Linked DNA regions of Candidatus Scalindua japonica. The protein of the gene in region 2 binds, or shares a complex with, the protein of the main gene of each other region. Links are inferred from orthologs where the notes say so. Each region holds a gene or a part of one and is shown on either strand. Other genes may lie near its edges.

Evidence for each region.
Region 1: the proteins of dnaG (region 2) and dnaB are in contact, whole or in part, in a crystal structure (PDB 2R6A), measured with the Geobacillus stearothermophilus proteins. The link is inferred for Candidatus Scalindua japonica from one-to-one orthologs. Residues at the interface, in WP_049624496.1 of Geobacillus stearothermophilus: Lys456, Leu457, Leu458, Pro459, Ala460, Asn463, Ala464, Leu467, Leu535, Leu536, Ile537, Ala538, Gln544, Glu545, Asp548, Tyr549, His552; in WP_033016901.1 of Geobacillus stearothermophilus: Ser13, Glu15, Ala16, Gln18, Glu91, Leu92, Asp94, Ala95, Val96, Pro97, Thr98, Ala99, Ala100, Asn101, Tyr104, Tyr105, Ile108.

Annotation. Positions count from the first base shown.
Region 1 is NZ_BAOS01000028.1:451,381-456,218, reverse strand. What follows is about bases 1,596-4,557. They hold dnaB (replicative DNA helicase), read right to left. Parts: upstream 3,783-4,557; coding sequence 2,409-3,782; downstream 1,596-2,408. Other genes in these bases: rpsR (30S ribosomal protein S18), read right to left, coding at 4,456-4,557; rplI (50S ribosomal protein L9), read right to left, coding at 3,846-4,364; bamA (outer membrane protein assembly factor BamA), read right to left, coding at 1,596-2,404. Also shown: more of bamA, read right to left, coding at 47-1,595; more of rpsR, read right to left, coding at 4,558-4,713; SCALIN_RS16570 (single-stranded DNA-binding protein), read right to left, coding at 4,754-4,838. UniProt on the Escherichia coli protein: The main replicative DNA helicase, it participates in initiation and elongation during chromosome replication. Travels ahead of the DNA replisome, separating dsDNA into templates for DNA synthesis.
Region 2 is NZ_BAOS01000013.1:14,698-20,350, reverse strand. What follows is about bases 1,609-4,529. They hold dnaG (DNA primase), read right to left. Parts: upstream 4,030-4,529; coding sequence 2,188-4,029; downstream 1,609-2,187. Other genes in these bases: alr (alanine racemase), read right to left, coding at 4,118-4,529; rpoD (RNA polymerase sigma factor RpoD), read right to left, coding at 1,609-2,149. Also shown: SCALIN_RS07555 (zinc ribbon domain-containing protein), read right to left, coding at 1-465; more of rpoD, read right to left, coding at 497-1,608; more of alr, read right to left, coding at 4,530-5,233; SCALIN_RS07535 (hypothetical protein), read left to right, coding at 5,532-5,653. UniProt on the Escherichia coli protein: RNA polymerase that catalyzes the synthesis of short RNA molecules used as primers for DNA polymerase during DNA replication.

The DNA.
Region 1 (4,838 bases), on a different replicon or contig from region 2:
AAAATTCCTTTCCTAATATATTAAAAGAAAGACAATAGAAGGTTTTCTAGCGCCCTCCTCCAAAGTTAAATGTTACGGCTTGTTCATCATCAGAGTCTTTTCTTATGAATGGGAAACCAAAGTCAACAGCAACAACCGAATTTCCCATAAAAGGAACCTTTGCTCTGAAACCGAAGCCTATTGTAGCACGAATGTTGTTAATGTTTAAGTCGTTTAGATCGGTATCTGCTTTTCCCGCATCAACAAAAAACGCACCTCTGACCATGTCGCCGTAAACAGGAAGAGTATATTCTGCTGACGCAAGGAGCAACACCTTACCACCGACTTGCTCACTTGAAGTCACATCTACCGGCCCCACCCCCCTGAAAGCAAAGCCTCGTATTGAATTAGCACCTCCAGCAAAGAAACGCTCAAAGATCGGAACGCCTTGGTCTGAAGTTGCCTCGATAACACCCAGGGTTCCACCATACGAGAGAACATGCTTTCCCCTCCAGTCGGAAAAATTAAAGACAGTTGTATGTTTTTTCCCTTGTACTGAAAACTTTATTATGTCAACATCAAGACCTGAAAACACCAGTGACGAAGTTATTTTATAGCCCTTTGTAGGAAACATCCTGCTGTCCCTTCTGTCTAACATCGCACTTAGCTCCAAACTTAATTTTTTATTGCTTCCTTCTATATCTTTTACGACAAGAGGCGCGTTGCTGTCAATGTTTTGTACTCCAATTACCTCAAAGTTTGGAGTGACACCCAGCCTCAACCCTCTGAGCACAGTCTTGCCAACGCTTACCTTAGCGCCTTTTCTTTCTTCATCATAATCCTCCCTGGCGCGCCGGAAAATATTTGTACTGAGCCCGAGGCTGTAACCAGAATCAAAAACAGCAGGATTACTGTACGAAAACATCCCTTCTGTTCTTTGAAGCCCAGGACTGAATCTCAAAGTTATTGTGTGACCACCACCTCGAAATGCGTTGCCTGACATAAAGTCTCGCAAGTCTTTAGGAAAATCGAAAATATCAAAATTTTTATCTGTATACGAAACGTCCCCAAAGAGCCCGGCATTAGCGCCAAACCCTCCACCAAACCTCATCATTCCAGTCCGACCCTCTTTCACATCAACTATTACATTTTTTGTATTATACTCAGTTCCGGGCACATAAGAAATCTCTGAAGCCTTTCCACTTTGGTTGTCAAAGTAACCTGTACCGGCCAGCCTCTGTTCACTTCCCTTAATTTTTTGAGTATCAAGCCTCTCTCCAGGGAAAAAGCTTAAATTCCTGCGGATGACATTGTCTTTTGTTTTATCGTTACCGGATACAATAACTTTTTCTATGAAAAATCTCTCATTCTCAATAATATCAAATGTTATATCAATTTTTGGTTCAACTTGTTTGTAAGAATAGTTCGCTCTCACGTCTGCATTCAGGTGACCTTGTCTTCCATAAGCCATCCGTATACCCTTAGAATCTTTCTGGAGAAGCTCCGGCAGGAATGCGCTTCCTTTCTTAAGTTGCAGCATACCCATTATCTCTTCACTGGTAAAAAGTTTATTTCCTTTTATATTTACTGTATCGACATGATACCTGTCACCCTCATCTATTACCACATAAAGAAACATCTTTGTTTTATCAGGACTGTATCGTTCTTTCCATTTTATATCTGTATCTAACCACCCTCCACTTCCGTAAAATGCCTTTATATTATCAATATCGCCTTCAAATTCAGCCTTATCAAATTTACCTGGAAACACCAGACTGGGAAACTTCCTTTTCTTCGTATCCATGATTTTAGTCAGTCTTTTAGAAGAGAATGTCTTATTTCCTTCAAAGACTATTTCCTTAATATAGACTTTTGAACCTTCTCGGATTTTGTATGTTATATCCACGTAACCATTTGATTTTTTCTCCTCGCTCTTGATAACTATGTGCGAAAAACCCATCTTCTGGTACATCTCACGAATTTTGTCTTCATCCAATTTTATTAGATAACGCTTTAAATAGTCTCCTTCTCTAACCTGTATGGCTTCTCTCAGTTTTTTTGTCTTTACCTGACCGTTACCAGCAAAAAAGATATTCTTTATGACGGGACGTTCCAGCACGAGAAATATCACCTTAACCCCATCTTCATATGACTCTACTTCCACTTCTATGTTATCAAAAAATCCCAACAGCCAGATAGCATCAACGTCTTGACTTATTGCTTTTGGGTCATATATGTCTCCATGATTGGTTTTTATAGCAGCTTTTATTGTTGAACTGCTTATTCTGTCATTACCCTTGAATTCTATTTTCTTGACGACAGCCGAAACCGCTTCACTTCCCTGGGCATTAAGTGGCTTATTACTATCTAATGAGAGGAAAAAAACGAAAACAATAGCAAATGTTATAATATATTTTTGTAACATAGACCTATAATGTATCAAATGAATCCATTGAAGAATCACTTATGTAATCTTCAAATCTTAGTATATTACGAAGAAAAGTAAGTTTAATTTTACCAGTAGGACCATTTCTCTGTTTTGCAATGTCAACATCTACTACATTCTTATTTTCTGTCTCCGGGTTGTAATAATCTTCTCTGTGTAACAGCATAATCACATCAGCATCCTGTTCTATAGATCCAGATTCTCGCAAGTCAGACATTCTTGGTGTATGCCCTTCACGTGTTTCTACGGAGCGATTTAACTGAGAAACAGCAACAACCGGTATATTTAATTCCCTGGCCAACGCTTTCAATCCTCTAGAAATACCAGAGATTTCCTGTTGCCGGTTTTCTGCCTTTCTACCTTCCATTAGCTGCAAGTAGTCAATGATAACCAACTGAATATCATATTGCAACTTAAAGCGCCTTGCTTTTGCACGTATTTCGAGGAGGCCAAGCCCCGGAGTGTCATCAATAAATATTGCCGATTCTGATAAATCACCCATTGCTATAGGAAGCCTTGACCAGTCATCGTCACTTAACCTTCCTGTGCGAATTAAGTGTGCATCAATCTTCGCAGCAGAGCATAGCATGTTTTGTGATATCTGCTGAGCAGACATTTCCATCGAAAAAATCAACATTGGCTGTTTCTCTTTTGGGTTTTTCAGACTTGCGCCAACATGTTCCGCAATATTCAACACAAAACTTGTTTTACCCATACTGGGCCTTGCTGCAATAATTATCAACTCTCCTCTTTGCAGCCCGCAGGTTTTTTCATCCAAGTCGGTAAAACCGGTTTGGATGCCGGTTAATTTGCTGTCACCTTCATGTAAACTTTCTATGTACTCCCAAGTACATTGGAGTATATCATGCATACTGGTTGTTGGCTTTGCAAATTTGCGTTGTGTTATGTTGAATATTTCCTTTTCAGCTATATCCAACAGTTCGTCGGATTCCAGAGAGTCGTTGTATGCCTCATGTTGTATTTTTGCCGTAGCTGAAATCAAATCTCTTTTTACCGTCTTTTCTCGTACAATTTTCGCGTAATATTCAACATTTGAGGCAATTGGAACTGATTCTTCCAGTTCCATTAAATACTCAGCACCGCCTACCTTTTCTAATAACGATAGCCTGTTTAGTTCATCTTTCAAAATGACGAGATCAACCGCATTGTTCTTGTCGTAAATATTTACAATTGTATCGAAAATATGTTGATGTGCAGTTTTGTAGAAGTCGTTTTTACTTAAACTCTCTGTTACAAGGCTAATCGCTTCATTATCTATTAACAGAGAGCCTAAAACACTTATTTCCGCTTCTATGTTGAATGGTTGTGTTTTTTCTTGTATTAGCCCTGTTGTCATTGTTATTAGCCTTTATCTGTTAGCTGTTTTTAAGAAGGGTAACTAAAACAGGATTTATTGCAGTTAAGCTTTATCTGTTTCTGAGTTATTTGTAGAAGGAGCTTCAGAAGCTTCCTGTAGTGGGCCTGCTGACTTTTCAGATTCGCTTACAACCGATACCCTGCATTGCGCTTTAACATCAGGATGCAACATCACATTTACGTTATACATGTCACATTTTTTGATTGGGCTTTCAAGGACTACCATCTTTTCATCTATTTGAAAGCCTTTTTCTGTCAGTACTTTTACAATGTCACTGGCAGTAACAGAACCAAAAAGCTTTCCTTCTTTATTTGTCTTAACTGTGATAGTGTAAGGTATGTTCGCAATTTCTTCAGCTAATGTTTGAAGATTCTTGATCTCTTCTTTTCGTTTCTCCTCGTTTTTTATCATTTGCAGATTAATTTGTTCGATATTCCCTTTTGTTACAACTGTTGCAAGTTTCTTAGGCAATAGATAATTCCTTGCATAACCATTTGCAACATCAACAACGTCCCCAATGTTGCCTAATTTTTTAATCTCTTTTTTTAGTAATATTTTCATGAGTTAATAATCCTATAGCTAATCGATACCGACAAACTGTATTATGTAAGAATAAATAGAATACGAGAATTTTTCAGGTAAATTCTATAGATCAGGCTAACAGTGCCATATGCCTGGCTCTTTTTAAAGCAATTTTTACCGAACGCTGATGTTTTGTACAATTCCCCGAACGTTTTTTGGAGAGCAGCTTTCCCTGGCTTCCTACAAGTTTTTGTAAATAATGCATGTCTTTATAATCAACCGACTCTACTCTGGACCTGCAAAATCGGCATTTCGTAGCAAATTCTTGATATTTCTTTTTCTTGTGTGGTGATTCTGTTGGTTTTTTCTTTTTAAATTTTCGTTTCATTAATACAGTTCTTTATAAAATTGTTAAAATTGATATTCACTTAAAATGGTATCTCTTCTTCATTAATATCATTTGGCGCCGTACCTTCCGGAAAACTCTGGCCTTCATCTCTCTTTGTTTTACCA
Region 2 (5,653 bases):
TTCATCCGCCTCCTTTATCTCAGCATCCACACTTTTTATAAGATTTTTCAGGCTTTCTTCTTCATTCCTTAGATGCTCTGTTGCTTTCTCATACTCTTGATTTGTTGTTTCCAATCTTGACATCGTGTTCAGGATTTCATCCTCTAATATCGACATATCTGCTTTTTTGCTACCTATTTCAGAAACTAAAGCAGAATACTCTTTATTTGTTTTGATAGAATTTAACTGAACATTATACTTGGTTAATTCCCCTTCATTAGTTTTTAGGTCCAGTTCTTTTCTGTCAATTTCCTTCTGCACTGATTTTTTCTCTTCATGTTTCTTTTCAGCAACAGCTTTTTCGTTCTCTATCTGGTCTTTCTTTTTCTGGACATCCTGTTTCATGCGTTCTTGAGATGCCTCTAATTCATTTATTTTATTTTTCAGCGACTGTAATCTTTTTAATACTTCAAATTTTTCAATCATTACCTCTTCCCGTATCCGTGAAATATGTTATTTACTTACCTTCTCCGACACTATCTAAAAACCCTTCCAGCTTTCTGCTTCTGATAGGATGCTGCAATTTTCTAACTGCCTTTGCTTCAATTTGCCTTACTCTTTCGCGAGTTACCATAAATCTTTTACCAACTTCTTCAAGAGTATATGTATATCCATCTCCAATTCCATAGCGGAGTTTAATTATTTCCCGTTCACGATAAGTAAGTGTGTCCAGTACGCTTTCTATCTTCTCTTTAAGCATTTCCTGGGCGGCGGCAGAAACAGGAGATTCTGCTTTATCATCTTCAATAAAATCACCAAAAGCGCTATCAGCGCTTTCTCCCACAGTCCTGTCTAGAGAAATTTGATGTCTTGAAATTTTTAACACCCTTCTGGCTTCGGACACAGATATCTTTATTTCCTTTGCCATCTCTTCAATACTAGGTTCTCTACCATTCTCTTGTAATAGTTTCTTAGAAACGTTTCTGATTTTACTCATTGTCTCAATCATATGTACAGGTATTCGGATAGTCCTTGCTTGATCGGCTATCGAGCGGGTTATGGCCTGTCTTATCCACCAGGTAGCATAAGTGCTGAATTTATAACCTCTTCTGTACTCATATTTGTCAACTGCCCTCATCAGTCCAGTGTTTCCTTCCTGTATGAGATCCAGAAAACTGAGTCCGCGATTTCTGTATTTTTTCGCAATGCTTACTACCAGCCTCAGATTTGCACTTGATAGTTTCCTCTTAGCAATTTCATGCTCTCTATAAATTCTTTCGATGGATTCAACTCGTTGGCTTAAGCGTTCAGGAGATTCAAGCATCAAATCTTCATATTCATTCAGTTTGGCTTTCAGGTCTTTTAACTTACCCTTCATCTTGTCACGTTTTTCACACAATAAAATCTGTTTCTTTGCACTATTCATTCCGGAAGAAGTTTCCTGCAAACGCTTCATTATTGGCTGTAGTTTCTTAGTGCGTATGCACAATTCTTCGATAATTGCAGAACCTTTTCTCTGGCGATTTCTAACATTTTTAAGAAGCCTGTACCTGTCTTTTGCAGAAGTCCTCTTAAGTCTTAATTGACCATAATCTTCTCTATTTTTCTTTAAAAGCGTTCTCAATGCTTTTGAGTGTATTGGGAATTGTTTAAGAAGTTTTTCTTTCTGATTATCAAATTCGATATTAATTGCGAGGGTACGATCAAAAGGCAACTCTCCATTAGTGATATCATCCAGTATCTTTAGACATACTTCTTGTGAATAATCAGATTTAAGTATTTTTCTATGAAAATTCTTTCTTGTCATCTCTATTTTTTTGGCTAGTGCTATCTCTTCGTCCCGTGATAATAGAGGAATGACTCCCATTTGTGTTAAATACATCCTTATTGGGTCATCAATTTTTTCTGAAGCGCCTGCAACTATACTTATTTTAGATTTTGCATCATCTTTTGAATCATCATCGTCATCTTCAGCATCACGCGCCTCTATTTCAGACTCTTCAATAAGATCTATACCCAACTCATCCAGCATTATCAATGTTTCATCGATCTTTCCAGGCTGGGTTAAAGTGTCATCCGGCAGAATGTCATTTAATTCTTCGTAAGTTAAAAATCCCTTTTCCTTACCTTTTATTACAAGTGCTTTAATCTTTTGACTCGTTTTGTCCATTTAAAGAGTCTCCTATTTAATAAGTACTGAAAGTTATTTTATCCGGATTTTTTGAAAGAGTGAAAAGTAATACTTTTTTTGTGGAATCCGGCAAGTATTTGGTCAACTTCTTGTTTATTTCCTTGTGACCTGTACAAGTCTGACATTTTCTTTTTGGCCTGCTCCTGGCTCTTCCTGTTTTTCTTCTTCCTGATATACTGAATACATTCTTTAAGCATTTTTTCCCCTGTATCAGCATTTCCTGAGATAAGACACCCTTCCAAAGATTCCTGTTTTGAGATTGTATCAACCATTTCTCTGCTCATCTCAGGTGAATCTAGCATCGGGAAAATATCACTTAATATAACTTTCCCTTTATTAGAATATATTTCAGATATGTTTTTCGCAATACTCAGGATTTCGTTGTTTCTGAAACTATCAAAGCCTATTTCCGTCTCCACCTTTTCTATTAAATCATTTCTGTTGATCATTAAGCAAAGAATGGACATTTCAACCTGATAGTCAGCTGATTTAGTCTTATTTAATTTGCCTGCTATTTGATCCTGGGACTGTTTTGCCTCAGTTTGTCTTCTTTTTATACCATTAAACTTAGTTGAACCATTAAGTGTATTTAAACGGTTGCGAATAAGCAGTTCATCAATAAACATCTCTTCCGCGACTCTCTTAATGGTCAAATCACGCTTCAAAATATCTGGGATTTTAATAACGGTTGATAGGATGTCGTCTATTGCAGAAGTCCTTCCTGAAATTGAAGACATGTCCCACTTTTTCTCTGAAAGTTTTGTTTTAAAGCTGAAAAAATCATATGCTTTTTCAACTTGTTCCAGGAACTTCTGCTTACCATTTTTAACAATGTAGTCATATGGGTCATAGCCTTCAGGTAAAAGAACAATATTTACATCAAAATCCTCTTCTATAAAGACATCCAAATTTTTTTCAGAAGATTTTTGTCCTGCTGTATCTGCATCAAAGACAAGAATAGCCTTATCACAATAACGCTTTAACATCCTCACGTGTTCTCGTGTTAGCGCAGTGCCGAGAACTGCAATTGACCAATCAATCCCATGCTGGTGAGCTATTATAACATCAGTATAACCCTCCATTAGTAAGACTTTCCGGTTCTTTCTCATAGGCTCTTTAGCCAGATTAATCCCGTAAAGTGTTTTACTTTTACTAAAAATTGGTGTTTCCGGAGAGTTAAGATATTTTGGTAATGAGTTGTCCAGTGCCCTTGCTCCAAAGCCTACAGGTCTGTTTTGAGAATCAAAAATAGGAAACATTAATCTGTTTCGAAAACGGTCGTAACACTTATCCTGCTTTCTTATAATCAGCCCGGCTTTTTCAAGTAACTCTGTTTCTATACCCCATCTCTTTGACAGGTTTAATATCGAATCCCAACGGTTAGGAGAATATCCCAGCTTGAACTTCCTGATTGAATTGTCGTTTATTGATCTGCTTGAAATATAATCTCTTGGTCGTTTACCTTCCTTAGTTTTTAATAACATATCAACAAACAAGCGTGTTGCATGCTCATTAGCTTTAAATAAAATGTTCGGACCCTGATGTTTCTCCTTTTTACCAATTATATCAATTCTGATATTAGCTTTTTCTGCAAGTACATTAACTGCCTCCGGAAAAGTCAAAGACTCTTGTTTCATCAGAAAGTTAAAGATGGTCCCACCTTCTCCGCAACCAAAGCACTTATATATCTGTTTCTCTTCATTAACGGTGAATGATGGAGTCTTCTCATGATGAAACGGGCATAATCCCAGATGGTTCTTTCCCGCTTGCTTAAGCGCAATATAGTCAGAAACTATATCTATTATATTTATAGACCTCTGGATCTCAGATATTTTTTCCTGTGCAATAAAAGGAGCCATAATCTATTACGAATTTATCAAAATTCATTAAAATTACCATAATATTAATAAAAGTCAAGACTTTCTTAAGTATATCAGTAGAAAGTATTTATGTATACATCTTTTTTTGAGTTTTTGTTCCTATGTTGCATGCAATTTCGTATGGAATAGTTCCTATTAAGTTCGCTGCTGATTCTATTGAAATTGTTTCGGTGTCCTGAGTCCCCAGTAGTAAAACTTCGCTTCCAATCTTTACATCAGAAAGATTAGTTACATCTATGAAACACCTGTCCATACAGACACGGCCAATGATTGGGACGCGCTTTCCACTAATAAGCACATTAGCAATGCTTGAAAAACATCTGTTGAATCCATCCTTGTAGCCAACTGGTATTGTCCCCACGGTTGTCTGCCGTTGTATCTCATATGTCCTGCCGTAACCAATCACACTTCCCGGGTTGAGCTGCTTAAGGTTAATTATCCTTGTCTTGAAGCTCATGGCTTGTTTCAAATCAATATTTCTTGATACATGTTTTGATGGGAATATACCGTAAAGTAATAACCCTGGCCTTACCATATTAAATCGAGAATCAGGTATATCTAGTATTGCAGCACTGTTAGCGGCATGTATTAATGGGATGATGATCTTATTATTTTCAAGCTGATTAATGACTTCTTTAAATTTTCTATTTTGTTCATAGGTAAAAGATTTATCTCTTTCATCAGATGAGTTGAAGTGAGTAAACACTCCTTCAATCTCCAGGTTATCGATTAATAATAGTGCTTTAATTAAATGTAAAGCTTTGTCGGGACAAAGACCCGCACCTCCCATGCCAGTATCTATCTCAACGTGAACCTTTACGTTACGTTGAGATTTTTTTGCAGTTATTGATATTTCATGAGCCATATCAAGACTGCTTACTGTTGCTGTAAGTGAGTGTTGTATAACATCTTCTATCTGTTCTGATAAAACAGGGTTCAGTATAAGTATGGGTGTATTAATGCTATTTTTTCTTAGTTCTATCCCCTCCCCCGGATATGCCACGCCAAGCATATCTGTGCCATTTTGTTCCAGAGTCTGACAGACCTTGACAGCACCGTGTCCATATGCATCAGCTTTGACAATGGCGAGGATTTTTGTTTCCGATCCAACTCTATTCTTAATTTTCTTAAGATTGTGCTCAATCGCATTGAGATCTACTTCAATCCACGTAATTTCACTCATTGATTTTAAGTTCCTCACGATTTAGGGTCCGTGAAAAAATATCATGTGGTATCAGGCACAAAAGAAATATTTGCCAGCTCATTAGAACTCCCTTAATCCCCCTTAAACAAAGGGAGTTGTGGCTCCTTTTGCAATGGGAGTGTCGCAGATACCCCCATACGCAGCTTCTGTGTTCCTGATACGTGATAATTCTAATCCTCTTAAATAAAAAAACAATGTTTTTTAAAAATTAGTTGACGCATTTTAGATACCGGCTAAAATCTACACGGTTAAAACACGCAAAGAAAGGTAACTGTCTATGGGATTAGTCGTAACATTACAAATTACGAAAACAGATGAAAACAAAGTTCTTATGGCTCGTTCCAGGTTTCCCAAAGCAATGGGAGTGATGATGTTGGGTCTAAGCGTGGTTTTTTTTAT